Variovorax paradoxus: one gene and its partner. The protein of the gene in region 1 binds, or shares a complex with, the protein of each later gene. Links are inferred from orthologs where the notes say so. Each region holds a gene or a part of one and is shown in the gene's direction. Other genes may lie near its edges.

Region 1 (6,818 bases):
CGTGGCCGATCCGCGCCGCACCGACACGGTGGAAATCGCCGACCTGTTCCTGCCCATCCAGCCCGGCACCGACGTCATGCTGTTCAACGGCATGCTGCACCTGATGCTGTGGGAAGGCTGGATCGACAACCGCTACATCGCCGCCCACACCAGCGGCTTCGACGCACTGAAGACCACGGTGCGCGAATGCACGCCCGACAAGGTGGCGCAGATCTGCGGCATCTCGAAGGACGACCTGCTCACCGCGGCGCGCATGTTCGCGACCTCGCCCGCCACGCTGAGCCTCTACTGCCAGGGCCTCAACCAGTCGTCGAGCGGCACCGCGAAGAACGCGGCGCTGATCAACCTGCACCTTGCGACCGGCCAGATCGGCAAGCCTGGCGCGGGCCCGTTCTCGCTCACCGGCCAGCCCAATGCGATGGGCGGGCGTGAAGTGGGCGGCCTGGCCAACCTGCTGAGCGCGCACCGCGACCTGGCCAACCCTGTGCATCGCGCGGAAGTGGCGGCGCTGTGGAACCTGCCCTCGGTCCCCGAGAAGCCCGGCAAGACCGCAGTCGAGATGTTCCAGGCCGCGGCCGATGGCGAGATCCGCGCGCTGTGGATTGCCTGCACCAATCCGGCCCAGTCGATGCCCGACCAGGCGACGGTACGCCGCGCCCTTGAGCGCGCCGAATTCGTCGTGGTGCAGGAGGCTTTTTCGACCACCTCGACCTGCGCCTTCGCCGACCTGCTGCTGCCAGCCACCACCTGGGGCGAGAAGGAAGGCACCGTGACCAACAGCGAGCGCCGCATCTCGCGCGTGCGCCCCGCGGTGACGGCACCGGGCGAGGCGCGCCACGACTGGTCGATTGCCGTCGATTTCGCGCGCCGGCTCGAACAGCGGCTCGGCCGCCCGGCCACGCTGTTTCCATACGACTCCGCCGAACGGGTGTGGAACGAGCACCGCGAATCGACGCGGGGCCGCGATCTCGACATCACCGGCATGAGCTACGCCATGCTCGACACGGCCGGCCCCCAGCAATGGCCGCTGAAGGAAGGCGAAACCACCGGCCGCGTCCGCCTCTACGAAGACGGCGTTTTCCCCACGCCGGACGGCCGCGCGCGCTTCGTCGACACGGTCTACAAGCCGGTGGCCGAGGCGCGCGAGGCACGCTATCCGTTCTCGCTCAACACGGGCCGTTTGCGCGACCAGTGGCACGGCATGAGCCGCACCGGCACGGTCGGCCGCCTGTTCGGCCATGTGGCCGAGCCGGTGGTGCAGATGAATGCGCAAGACATGGCGCGCCGGCAACTGAAAGACGGCGACCTGGTGCACCTCACCTCCAAGCGCGGCTCCATCCTGCTGCCCGCCCGCGCCAGCGCCGAGATCGGACTGAGCCAGGCTTTCGTCGCCATGCACTGGGGCGAGGAATACCTGAGCGGCTGCTCGTCGACCGGCACGCCGCTGGCGGGCATCAACGCGTTGACCACGTCGGCCTACTGCCCCACCTCGAAGCAGCCGGAGCTCAAGCACACGCCGGTCAAGATCCTCAAGGCCGAGTTGCCGTGGTCGCTGCTCGCGATGGCCTGGCTGCCGCCCGACGCGGCGCTGGCCGCGCACCAGGCGCTCAAGCCGCTGATGGCGATGTTTCCGTTTGCCACCTGCGTGCCGTTCTCGGGCAATACGCCGGGCGAAGAACGCAGCGGCATCCTGTTCCGCGCCGCCGCGCACGACGCGCCGGCCGACGAGCTCATCGACCGGATCGAAGGCCTGCTCGGCCTGCGCGGCAGCGACGCCCTGCGCTACGCCGACCAGCGGCGCGGCCAGCGCCGCGTGGCGCGGCTGGTGCGGCGCGCCGACGGCAACGCCGGCCTCGAAGCCTTTTTGCTGGGCGGCGATACGAGTGCCGAAGCCTGGATCGGCACCCTGCTGCGCGAAGAAATTCCAGCGCAAACCTATGGCCGTTTGCTACTGTCCCCGGGCGCCCGCGCGCCGGTGGCGGTGCAGTCCCGCGGGCAGCCGATCTGCACCTGCTTCAACGTGACCGACCTGGCGATCCGGGCCGAGCTGGGCCGCTGCAACGGCACGCCCGAAGAACGGCTGGCTTCGCTGCAGGGCACGCTGAAATGCGGCACCAACTGCGGCTCCTGCCTGCCGGAGCTCAAGCGCATGGTCCGGGCGACGCCTTCCGAGGCAATGGCGGAAGCCCCATGACTCCCCGTCTTGCTCCCTCCCCCGCCGGAGGAGGGCTGGGGTAGGGGCAAGCGGCGCATCCATTGAGCGCTCTGCCTGCCCCCAATCCCGACCTTCCCCCGGAAGGGGAAGGGACAAGACAGAGGCATAAGCCGCCTTGCATTCCGGCATAAGCATTGCGGGACAATCGGGGCACCCATGGGAATCAGCCAATACATCAAGGAAATCGGCCGCGGCGCGCGAGGCGCCAAGCCGCTGACGCGCGAACAGGCCACCGACCTGTTCGGCCAGGTGCTGGACGGCACCGTCACCGACCTCGAAATCGGCGGCTTTTGCCTGGCCATGCGCATCAAGGGCGAAACGCCCGAAGAGATGGCGGGCTTCCTCGATGCGACGCATGAGCGGCTCAACCGCCTGCCTCCTGCTGACCGCCCGCTCATCGTGCTGCCGAGCTACAACGGCGCGCGCAAACTGCCGGTGCTCACGCCGCTGCTTGCGCTGCTGCTCGCCCGCGAAGGCTTGCCGGTGCTGGTGCACGGCAGCGCCACCGAAACCTCGCGCGTGTTGGCATCGAACGTGCTGGAGGCACTGGACATACCGATGCTCACAGCCATCCGAAAAATCCCGTCCGGCGAGGTTGGCTTTGCGCCGACCGAACTGCTCAACCCTGCACTCAAGCGGCTGCTCGACGTGCGCCGTGTGGTGGGCCTGCGCAACCCCGGCCACAGCGTGGTCAAGCTGATGCAGCCGACCACTGGCCCCTCTGTGGTCGTGGCAAGCTATACGCATCCGGAATATGCGCGCACCATGGCCGAAACCTTCGAGCTCATGGGCATGACCGCCCTGCTCTCGCGCGGCCTCGAAGGCGAAGTGGTGTCCGACCCGCGCCGCACCGCACAGATCGACGGCTTCGTGCGCGGCGTGCGCAGCGAGTTGCAGGCCCAGGCCGCTGGCACATCGAACGAGGTGCCGGGCCTGCCCAAAGAGATCGACGTCGCGACCACGGCCGACTACACGCGCCGTGTATTGAACGGCGAGCTTCCCGTGCCCGAAGCCATCGCCACGCAGGTCAGGCACATCACGCAACTGGCAGCCCACGCATGAACGCACTCACATCCTCATTCACCGCCGGAAGCTGCACGCTGGTGGGTGCCGGCCCCGGCGACCCCGAATTGCTGACGATCAAGGCCGTGAAGGCGATCCAGGCCGCGACCGTGCTGCTGGTGGACGACCTCGTGAGCGAAAGCATCCTCGCCTCCTATGCCCGGCCCGGCGCGCGCATCGTGCACGTGGGCAAGCGCGGCGGCTGCAAGAGCACGCCGCAGGCGTTCATCGAACGGCTCATGATCACCGCGGTGCGCGAAGGCGAAACGGTGGTCCGGCTCAAGGGCGGCGACCCGTTCATCTTCGGCCGCGGCGGCGAAGAGGTCGAGCACCTGCGCGAAGCCGGCATCGAGTGCACGGTGATCAACGGCATTACCGCCGGCCTTGCCGCGGTGACTTCGCTCGGCGTACCGCTGACCCACCGCGACCATGCCCAGGGCGTGGTGTTCGTCACCGGCCACGCCAAGACGGGCGCCAGTGCGCATGAAGACGCCACCGCCTGGCGCGCGCTGGCCGCCACCGCGCACAGCGCACGGCTCACGCTGGTGATCTACATGGGTGTGGCGGGCGCGGGCCACATCGAGCGCGAACTGCTGCAGGGCCTGCCTGGCGACACGCCAGTGGCAGTCATCCAGCACGCGAGCCTGCCGCAGCAGCGGCACGTCACGGCCACGCTCGACCGGCTGCAAGCCTGCATTGCCGACGCCGGACTCGCGAGCCCCGCGGTCATCGTCGTGGGCGATGTGCTGCGCGGGCTGGCCGCGGCGGCATTGCCGGTGGATTCGGACGCCGGCTGGTTCGGCACCTGAGCCGCCGGAAGAGAAGGCTCGGCAGGCCCGGGCTGTTCTCCAAGTAAGACCTGCTGGGCTCGGGTTTTTCGCGGGCCCACATAGGGCGCTTCTGCACCCATGTGGCATGGAGCGTGCTTAACGCCAGCATGCTCGTTTTCCGATCGTTTTCCGCGCCCCGCGCCCCCGGCCAATGACCGCCGTCGCCGCGCCCCCGCCCGCCGCTGTCGAGATCGTTGCGCTGAGCAAGCGCTACGCCGCGGGCACGCCCGCCGCCGTCGACCAGATCGACCTGCGCATTGCCAGCGGCAGCTACTGCTGCCTGCTGGGTCCCTCGGGCTGCGGCAAGAGCACCACGCTGCGCATGATTGCGGGCCACGAGTCGGTCACCAGTGGCGACATCCTGCTGGACAACCGCAACATCACGAACCTGCCCGCGGCCGCGCGCGGCACCGCGATGATGTTCCAGAGCTTCGCGCTGTTTCCGCACCTGTCGGCGACGGACAACGTGGCCTTCAGCCTCAAGATGAAAGGCGTCGGCAAGGCCGAACGCCAGAAGCGCGCACGCGACCTGCTGGAGCGCGTGGCGATGGGCCACCTGGCCGAACGCAAGCCCGGTGAACTTTCCGGCGGCCAGCAGCAGCGTGTGGCGCTGGCGCGCGCGCTCATTACCGAGCCGCGCGTGCTGCTGCTCGACGAGCCGCTGTCGGCGCTCGATCCGTTCCTGCGCATTCAGATGCGCGCCGAGTTGCGGCGCTGGCAGAAGGAACTGGGGCTGACTTTCGTTCACGTGACGCATTCGCAGGAAGAAGCCATGGCGCTGGCCGACACCATGGTGGTGATGAACCACGGCGTGATCGAACAGGTCGGCTCGCCGCACCAGGTCTACAACCGCCCTGCAAACGAATTCGTGGCGCGCTTCATGGGCGGCCACAACGTGTTCGACACGCCGGCCGGCCCGATTGCGGTGCGCAACGACCACATGCGGATCATCCCGTCGTCGGGCACCGGCGCCCCCGGTGGCCTGGCCGCGACGGTGACCGACGTCGAATACCAGGGCACCTACGTGTTGCTCGGCCTCGCGCTGCAAGACGCCGCGCCGAACCGCGGCAACGTCTCGGTGCTGCTCGGTGAAGCCGCCTTTCTTGCGATCCCCCATGCGCCGGGCGATGCAGTGCGCCTCGCCTGGGCCGAAGCCGACGCGCGTGCTCTCGGCCCGGGTGCCAAACCGCCGGCTGCGCGGGAACCGGCGCCGGTCCACGAAGGCGCCGTGCGCGACGACATGGCCGCGCTCGCCAGCATGCCGCTGTGAGCGCGCGGCGATTCACGCATTGCCCGCCTTCCTTTTTCTTCCGCGTTCCCTTCCCTGTTTTTTCAACGGAGACTCTTCCATGACCGACCCCATCGACTCGTCCGCCGGCCTCCAGCGTCGCACCCTGCTGCAAGGCACCGCCGGCATTCTGGCCACGGGCATCGCGCCCTTCGTACATGCGCAGGAAAAGATCGTGCTGCGCTACCTGGGAACCGCGGTGAACCAGGACAAGGCCATTGCCGAGAAGTTCAAGGCCGACACCGGCATCGAGATCCAGTACGTGGCCGTGACCACCGACGACGTGACCAAGCGCGCCGTGACCGCGCCCAACAGCTTCGACCTGATCGACACCGAATTCTTTTCGCTCAAGAAGATCGTGCCCACGGGCAACCTGAAAGGCATCGACACCAGGAAGATCAAGAACGCCGACAAGATCACCACGCTTTTCACCAAGGGCGAAGTCGCCGGCAAGGCGGTGGGCGACCAGGGCACCGCGCCCAAGAAGGTGATCTATCTCGAAGGCGAGAAGTCGAAGAAGTTCGCGGCCGAGCCGACGCAGTTCATGTCGCTCATTCCGACGGTCTACAACGCCGACACGCTGGGCATTCGCCCCGACCTCATCAAACGGCCCATCGGTTCGTGGGCCGAGCTGCTGAACCCCGAGTTCAAGGGCAAGGCCGCGATCCTGAACATTCCTTCGATCGGCATCATGGACGCCGCAATGGTGGTGGAGGCCAAGGGCATCCACAAGTACAAGGACAAGGGCAACATGACCAAGGCCGAGATCGACCTGACGATCAAGACCCTGATCGAAGCGAAAAAGGCCGGACAGTTCCGCGCGCTGTGGAAGGACTTCAACGAGTCGGTCAACCTGATGGCCTCGGGCGAGGTGGTGATCCAGTCGATGTGGTCGCCGGCCGTCACGGCCGTGCGCACCAAGGGCATTGCCTGCAACTTCCAGCCGCTCAAGGAAGGCTACCGCGCCTGGGCGGCCGGCTTCGGCCTGCCGGCCACGCTGTCGGGCAAGAAGCTCGATGGCGCCTATGAATTCATCAACTGGTTCCTCGACGGCTGGGCCGGCGCGTACCTCAACCGCCAGGGCTACTACAGCGCGGTGCTCGACACCGCCAAGGCCAAGATGGAAGCCTACGAATGGGCCTACTGGATGGAAGGCAAGGCCGCCTCGCAAGACATCAAGGGCCCGAACGGCGACCTGCTGGCCAAGGCCGGCGCGGTGCGCGACGGTGGCAGCTACGAACAGCGCATGGGCGGCATCGCCTGCTGGAACGCCGTGATGGACGAGAACGAATACATGGTCCGCAAGTGGAACGAGTTCGTCGCCGCTTGACCCTGTGAGCGCTCCGACCGCCAGCGCGCACGCGCCCAGCCCGTCCGTCCATGCCGTGAAGGCATGGTGGCAGGCGGCGCCGTTTGCGCTGGT
Region 2 (6,707 bases), 740 kb from region 1 along the record:
CGACAGCCGCCTGTTCGTTGGTATCGCCCGATGTATCCGCCGTGACGTCGTCGAACTCGAAGTCCCCACCGCCGACGATGTTGTTGAGGGTTTCCGACGCGCTGACGGCGGCGGCCTCGATCATGCGCGACAGCTTGTCGTATTCGGCAATGACCCAGTCCACGCCCATCTGGGACGCAAACTTGATTTTTTCCACCGCCTGCTGGTCCGAGGGGTCGGCTGTTGCAACAATGAGACGGTTGTTGCGCTTGCTGAGCACCACGATGCGGTAGGCGAGGCACAGCTTGGGGTCGAGCAGGTCTTTCGGCAGGCGCTGGTGGTCGATGGCGTCAAGATCCAGCAGCGGGGCGCCGAAGGCGGACGAAAGCGTGTGGGCCAGATCCGCGGCCGAGACGGCGCCACTGCCGGTCAGCTCGGCGATGAAGCTGGTGCGGCCGCTGAGCGACTTTTGATAGATGTCTTCCGCAATCTTCGCGGGAAGCTTGCCGGCCGAGACCAAGGCGCGCGCAAGTCCCGGGAGGGCGATTTGCGTATTTTCTTTAACAGGAAGTTCGGCGGCAGCCATTCAGCGAAATTGCAAGAGATGTGAAAAAATGCTTCACGATCATCGCTGAACGCCCTCGCCATGTAAATCGCTACGCAGCAACAGGCATGGGCATTATTGGTGCCAGCCGAAAAGACTGGTCGGGGTGAGAGGATTCGAACCTCCGGCCTCTACGTCCCGAACGTAGCGCTCTACCAGGCTAAGCTACACCCCGATTGGTTGCAAAAAAAGAGAAGTCGTCCTTGCCAACTCTTGTGAGGTGTTCAGGCACGTCGCTCAAGCAACTGAGCCGCCAATTGTAGCAAACCGTCGGCATGCGAATTGGACGGAAAGTCGCGCAAGGCGTGAATCGCGCGTTTTGCCTCGTCGGCCGCGGCGGCGCGCGATGCGTCCAGCGCCCCGGTGCTGTGGACGATTTCCACGATCTTGCCCAATTGGGCCGTATCGCCCGCCTCGATGGCTGCGCGCACCAGGCTGCTCTGGTCGGCATTGCCGCGCCGCATGGCGAAGATCAGCGGCAATGTGGTCTTGCCTTCGCGCAGGTCGTCGCCCACGTTCTTGCCGGTTTCGTGGGCGTCGCCGGCGTAGTCGAGCACGTCGTCGATCACCTGGAACGCCGTGCCAAGGGCCTGGCCATAGGTCGCGCAGGCTTCCTCGACTTCGGGCGTCGCGCCTGCCAGCACGGCGGCGAGCCGCGTGCTGGCTTCGAAGAGCTTGGCGGTTTTCGAGCGGATCACGCGCAAGTAGGCGGCTTCGTCCAGCGAAGCGTCGTGCATGTTCATCAGCTGGAGCACCTCGCCTTCCGCGATCACGTTCGTCGCCTCGGCCAGGATCTGCATGATGCGCATGTTGTTTGCATCCAACATCATCTGGAAGGCGCGCGAGTACAGGAAGTCGCCGACCAGCACGCTGGCCGGATTTCCGAACGATTCGTTGGCAGTCGGGCGGCCACGCCGCAGGGTCGACTCGTCGACAACGTCGTCGTGCAGCAAGGTGGCCGTGTGGATGAACTCCACGACCGCCGCCAGATTGAAGCGCTGCTCGCCCGTGTAGCCCAGGGCGCCCGACATGAGAAGCAGGAGCGCGGGGCGCAGGCGTTTGCCGCCGGCGGAAATGATGTACTTCGAGACCTGGCTCACCAGGGGCACGCCTGTATCGAGGCGCCGCGCAATCACACGGTCGACTTCGACCATGTCGCCGGCAATCAAATCCAGCACGGTGGCGGTGGGGGAGGTATCGGCGGCGTGAACTGGCAAAGCGTTTGCGCGCGGCGCGTCTGAATGCGAAAGGTGCGGCGGCACAAGGCCGGAAGGCGCAGATTATAGGGATGCGCGGGTGCCTTCCGGCTTGGCTTCGGCCCGAAACCATGTTAGCGCGCGCAAACCGTGCTAGAATCTAAGGCTCTGCGGAATTCGCCGTAGAGCTCATATTCCCAAGAGGTTCACATGTACGCGGTCATAAAAACCGGCGGCAAGCAGTATCGCGTTGCTTCCGGCGAAAAAATTAAAGTAGAACAGATTGCTGCGGATGTAGGCCAGGAAATCGTGATCGATCAGGTTCTCGCAGTCGGCAACGGCAGCGAAATCAAGGTCGGTACGCCCCTGGTGTCCGGCGCAACGGTGACAGTCACGGTACTGTCGCACGGCAAGCACGACAAGGTTCACATCTTCAAGATGCGTCGTCGCAAGCACTATCAGAAACGTCAAGGCCATCGCCAGCAGTTCACGGAACTGCAAATCGGCGCGATCGCCGGCTAAGGAGAACATTCCATGGCACAGAAAAAAGGCGGCGGCTCAACGCGAAACGGGCGCGACTCCAAGCCCAAGATGCTCGGCGTTAAGGCTTTCGGCGGCGAACTGATCAGCGCAGGCTCGATCATCGTGCGCCAGCGCGGCACCCGGTTCCACCCCGGCGTGAATGTCGGCGTGGGCAAGGACCACACGCTGTTTGCACTGGTCGACGGCCATGTGTCGTTCGGCGTCAAGGGCGCAATGAACAAGCACATGGTCAACGTGACCCCGGCGTAAGTCGAGTCACTTCGATCAGCTCGAAGCCCCGCTTTGCCGGGGCTTCTTCATTTGTACACTGGATACCCCATGAAGTTCGTCGACGAAGCCTTCATCGACATCGCCGCCGGCGATGGCGGCAACGGCTGCGTGTCGTTCCGTCATGAAAAATACAAGGAATTCGGCGGTCCCAACGGCGGCGACGGTGGCCGCGGCGGCCACGTCTACGCGGTGGCCGATTCCAACCTCAACACCCTGGTCGACTTTCGCTACTCGCGCCGCCATGAGGCCAAGCGCGGCGAGCACGGCATGGGCTCCGACATGTTCGGCGCCGCGGGCCACGACATCACGCTCAGAATGCCGGTCGGCACCATCATTTCCGACGCCGAAACGGGCGAGGTGCTGTACGAGTTGTTGACCGAAGGCGAGGTCGTCACCATCGCCAAGGGCGGAGACGGCGGCTTCGGCAACATGCGCTTCAAGAGCGCCATCAACCGCGCGCCTCGTCAGAAGACGCCGGGCTGGCCGGGCGAGAAGAAGAGTCTCAAGCTCGAGCTCAAGGTGCTCGCCGATGTGGGGCTGCTCGGCATGCCCAACGCAGGCAAGTCGACTTTGATCAGCGCCATTTCGAACGCACGCCCGCGCATTGCGGACTACCCGTTCACCACGCTGCATCCGAATCTTGGCGTGGTGCGCGTCGGTCCTGAGCAGAGCTTCGTCGTGGCGGACCTTCCGGGCCTGATCGAAGGCGCGTCGGAAGGTGCGGGGTTGGGCCATTTGTTCCTGCGCCACCTCCAGCGCACGCGCCTGCTGCTGCACGTGATCGATCTGGCGCCCTTCGACGATGCCGTCGACCCGGTCGCACAGGCAAAGGCCATCATCGGCGAACTGAAGAAGTACGACGCCGCGCTTTACGAGAAGCCGCGCTGGCTCGTGCTCAACAAGCTCGACATGGTGCCTGAAGACGAACGTTCGGCGCGCGTCAAGGATTTCGTGAAGCGCATGCGTTTCAAGGGGCCCGTGTTCGAGATCTCCGCGCTCACGCGGGAAGGCTGCGAGCACCTGGTGCAAGCGGTCTATCAGCACATCAAGGCGCAGCAGGTGGCGGAACAGGTTCCGGCCGAGGTCGATCCGCGCTTTGTCGAATTGCCGCCGCCGGATCCCAGCTGAGTACCTCGCGGCATCGATACCGATGCAGCGGGCTTCCTAGACAGCAGAACACGCAGTATTCACGACCGCTACAGCTCAAATGACCTCGAATTCCGGATCCACTGCCTTGCGGGACGCCCGCCGAATCGTCGTCAAGGTGGGCTCGAGCCTCGTGACCAACGAAGGGCGGGGTCTGGACGAGGGCGCCATCGGCGAATGGTGCCGCCAGCTTGCGGCCCTCGTGCGCGACGGGCGAGAGGTCGTGATGGTGTCGAGCGGTGCCATCGCCGAAGGCATGAAGCGCCTCGGCTGGCGCACCCGGCCGCACGAGATTCACGAACTCCAGGCCGCTGCGGCGGTCGGGCAGATGGGCCTGGCCCAGATGTACGAGACCAAGCTGCGCGAGAACGAAATGGGCAGCGCGCAGGTGCTGCTGACCCATGCCGACCTCGCCGACCGCGAGCGCTACCTCAATGCGCGCTCGACGCTCGTCACGCTGCTCAGGCTCGGCGTGGTGCCGGTCATCAACGAGAACGACACCGTCGTCAACGACGAGATCAAGTTCGGCGACAACGACACGCTCGGTGCACTGGTGGCCAACCTGGTCGAAGCCGATGCGCTGGTCATCCTCACCGATCAAAAGGGGCTCTTCACGGCCGATCCGCGCAAGGACCCGGACGCCAAGTTCGTGCACGAGGCGGCGGCAGGCGATCCGGCGCTCGAAGCCATGGCGGGCGGGGCGGGCTCCAGCCTCGGCCGCGGCGGCATGATCACGAAGATTCTGGCGGCCAAGCGCGCTGCGGGGTCCGGCGCTTCCACCGTGATTGCCTGGGGCCGCGAGCCCGACGCATTGCTGCGCCTGACGCGCGGTGAATCCATCGGCACCCTGCTCGTTGCCCAGACCGCCAAGCACCAGGCCCGAAAGCGCTGGATGGCCGACCATCTGCAGCTGCGGGGTGCCGTCACCGTCGACGCCGGCGCGGCGGCCAAGGTGCGGGCCGAAGGCAAGAGCCTGCTGCCGATCGGCATGACGGGCGTGTCGGGCGAGTTTTCGCGGGGCGACGTGATCGCCGTGCGCGACACCGAGGGGGTGGAACTGGCCCGCGGCCTGGCCAACTACTCGAGCATGGAAGCCCGCCTGCTGTGCCGCAAGCCCTCGTCCGAGTTCGAGCGTTTGCTGGGCTATGTGGCGGAGCCCGAAATGGTCCACCGCGACAACATGGTGCTGATGCCCAGCTGATCAAAAAAAACGGGGCCGCGAGGCCCCGTCGTTTTACTGCACTTCGCGAATCGGGTTGCGCAGGTTCTGAACCATGTCCCCGACCGAATTGCGCGGCGCATTGCCTCGGCACAGCGCCTGGGTCGACAGCGCCTTGGCGTAGAGCGAATTCAGATCGTTGATGCGTTTCCACTCCGGCGTCTTCGTTTCCTGCCAGGAGCCATTGTTGTAGCGGGCGTAGTTCTTCAATTCCGCGGTCGAGCAGCGTACGCCCTCATAGGACGCATTGACGGCGCCGCCGTTGCGGTTTTGGGTCACCACCACATAGCGCACGATGCCGTCCCCTGTGATGGCAATGGTGCGGGGGTCGATGCCGAACTTCAGGCTCATGTAGGGCGGCATCTCGATCGGCAGCAGACGGCTCTCGCTGAAGGCCGGCGGCGGGGGGGCTTTGGTTTCCTCCCACTCGGCATCCGCCTCGGTCCGCTTGGCGGCCGGCGGCATGCCGGCCTGCGCCCAGTCGGGGTTGTCGGTGTCGTGCTTGCCCGATGCGCACCCGGCGAGCAGGGCGGCGACACACGCGAGAAGCAAGGCGCGCTCAGCGTTGCGACGGAAAGAAGGGCGCTTTGTTGTTGGGAGAGGAAGATTCATCGCTCACGGAAGGAAGGTCGGGATGCGGGTCGAAACTGCCGCCGGGCGGCAGGTCCAGGCCTGCGGGTGCGCCGCCGTCTGGCGTGTGGCGCTCGAACTCTCGGGCGCGCACGTTGCTGCGCAGGAAGCGGTTGCGGAAATCCTGCCGCGGCAGGTAGCGAGCGAGCTCGGTCAGTGCCATCTCGTAGACGCCGCGTTTGAATTCCACGACCACATCGAGCGGCACCCAGTAGTCGTGCCATCGCCAGGCGTCGAACTCGGGGTGGTCGGTCGCGCGCAGGTTCAAGTCCCAGTCGTGACCGATCAATTGCAGCAAATACCAGATTTGCTTCTGGCCCTTGTAGTGGCCCCGTGCGTCACGGCGAATGAACCGATCCGGCACCTCGTAGCGCAACCAGTCACGGGTACGGGCCACGATGCGCACGTGCTCCGGATGGAGCCCGACTTCCTCGTGCAGTTCCCGAAACATGGCTTGCTCGGGACTTTCGCCGCGGTCTATGCCGCCTTGCGGAAACTGCCAGGAATGCGTGCGTATGCGTTTGCCCCAGAAAACCTGGTTTCTCTGGTTGAGCAGGATGATGCCGACGTTGGGCCTGAAGCCGTCCCGGTCGAGCATAATCAAACCCCAATTTTTGAACTGAGTCGATTATGCATGCCGGGTTGCACACGGCAAGCGACCGACGCCAGGCTCTCAGGGTCTCCCCGGGGGAGTTGTCCCCCACATCCCAACTTCGAATTCAGCGAGTCCATCGCCACGATCCCGATGAAAGCTTCCCGATTTTTTGTCTCCACCCTCAAGGAAGCACCCGCCGACGCCGAGGTCGCGAGCCATCGGCTCATGATGCGCGCCGGCATGATCAAGAAGCTCGGCACCGGTATCTATACCTACATGCCGATGGGACTGCGCGTGATCCGCAAGGTCGAGGCGATCGTGCGCGAGGAAATGAACCGCGCCGGTGCCGTCGAGATGGCAATGCCGGTGGTTCAGCCCGCCGAGTTCTGGCAAGAGACCGGCCGCTTCGACAAGATGGGCCCCGAGCTGCTGCGCATCAAGGACCGGCATGACCGTGACTTCGTGGTCCAGCCGACGAGCGAAGAAGTGGTCACCGACATCGCGCGGCAGGAAATCCGCAGCTAC

What was found.
Region 2: the proteins of ybiB (region 1) and cgtA are in contact, whole or in part, in a crystal structure (PDB 8BFT), measured with the Escherichia coli proteins. The link is inferred for Variovorax paradoxus from one-to-one orthologs.

What each region holds. Positions count from the first base shown.
Region 1 is NZ_JAUSXG010000001.1:1,196,190-1,203,007, reverse strand. What follows is about bases 1,344-4,324. They hold ybiB (DNA-binding protein YbiB), read left to right. Parts: upstream 1,344-2,371; coding sequence 2,372-3,277; downstream 3,278-4,324. Other genes in these bases: QFZ42_RS05635 (ABC transporter ATP-binding protein), read left to right, coding at 4,259-4,324; cobA (uroporphyrinogen-III C-methyltransferase), read left to right, coding at 3,274-4,086; QFZ42_RS05650 (nitrate reductase), read left to right, coding at 1,344-2,194. Outside these bases: more of QFZ42_RS05650, read left to right, coding at 1-1,343; more of QFZ42_RS05635, read left to right, coding at 4,325-5,377; QFZ42_RS05630 (ABC transporter substrate-binding protein), read left to right, coding at 5,457-6,725; QFZ42_RS05625 (ABC transporter permease), read left to right, coding at 6,730-6,818.
Region 2 is NZ_JAUSXG010000001.1:460,336-467,042, forward strand. What follows is about bases 1,811-4,680. They hold cgtA (Obg family GTPase CgtA), read left to right. Parts: upstream 1,811-2,640; coding sequence 2,641-3,720; downstream 3,721-4,680. Other genes in these bases: rplU (50S ribosomal protein L21), read left to right, coding at 1,990-2,301; rpmA (50S ribosomal protein L27), read left to right, coding at 2,314-2,571; proB (glutamate 5-kinase), read left to right, coding at 3,800-4,680. Also shown: type IV-A pilus assembly ATPase PilB, read right to left, coding at 1-565; QFZ42_RS02160 (polyprenyl synthetase family protein), read right to left, coding at 808-1,800; more of proB, read left to right, coding at 4,681-4,939; QFZ42_RS02185 (CNP1-like family protein), read right to left, coding at 4,973-5,509; QFZ42_RS02190 (RNA pyrophosphohydrolase), read right to left, coding at 5,517-6,185; QFZ42_RS02195 (proline--tRNA ligase), read left to right, coding at 6,333-6,707. UniProt on the Escherichia coli protein: An essential GTPase which binds GTP, GDP and possibly (p)ppGpp with moderate affinity, with high nucleotide exchange rates and a fairly low GTP hydrolysis rate.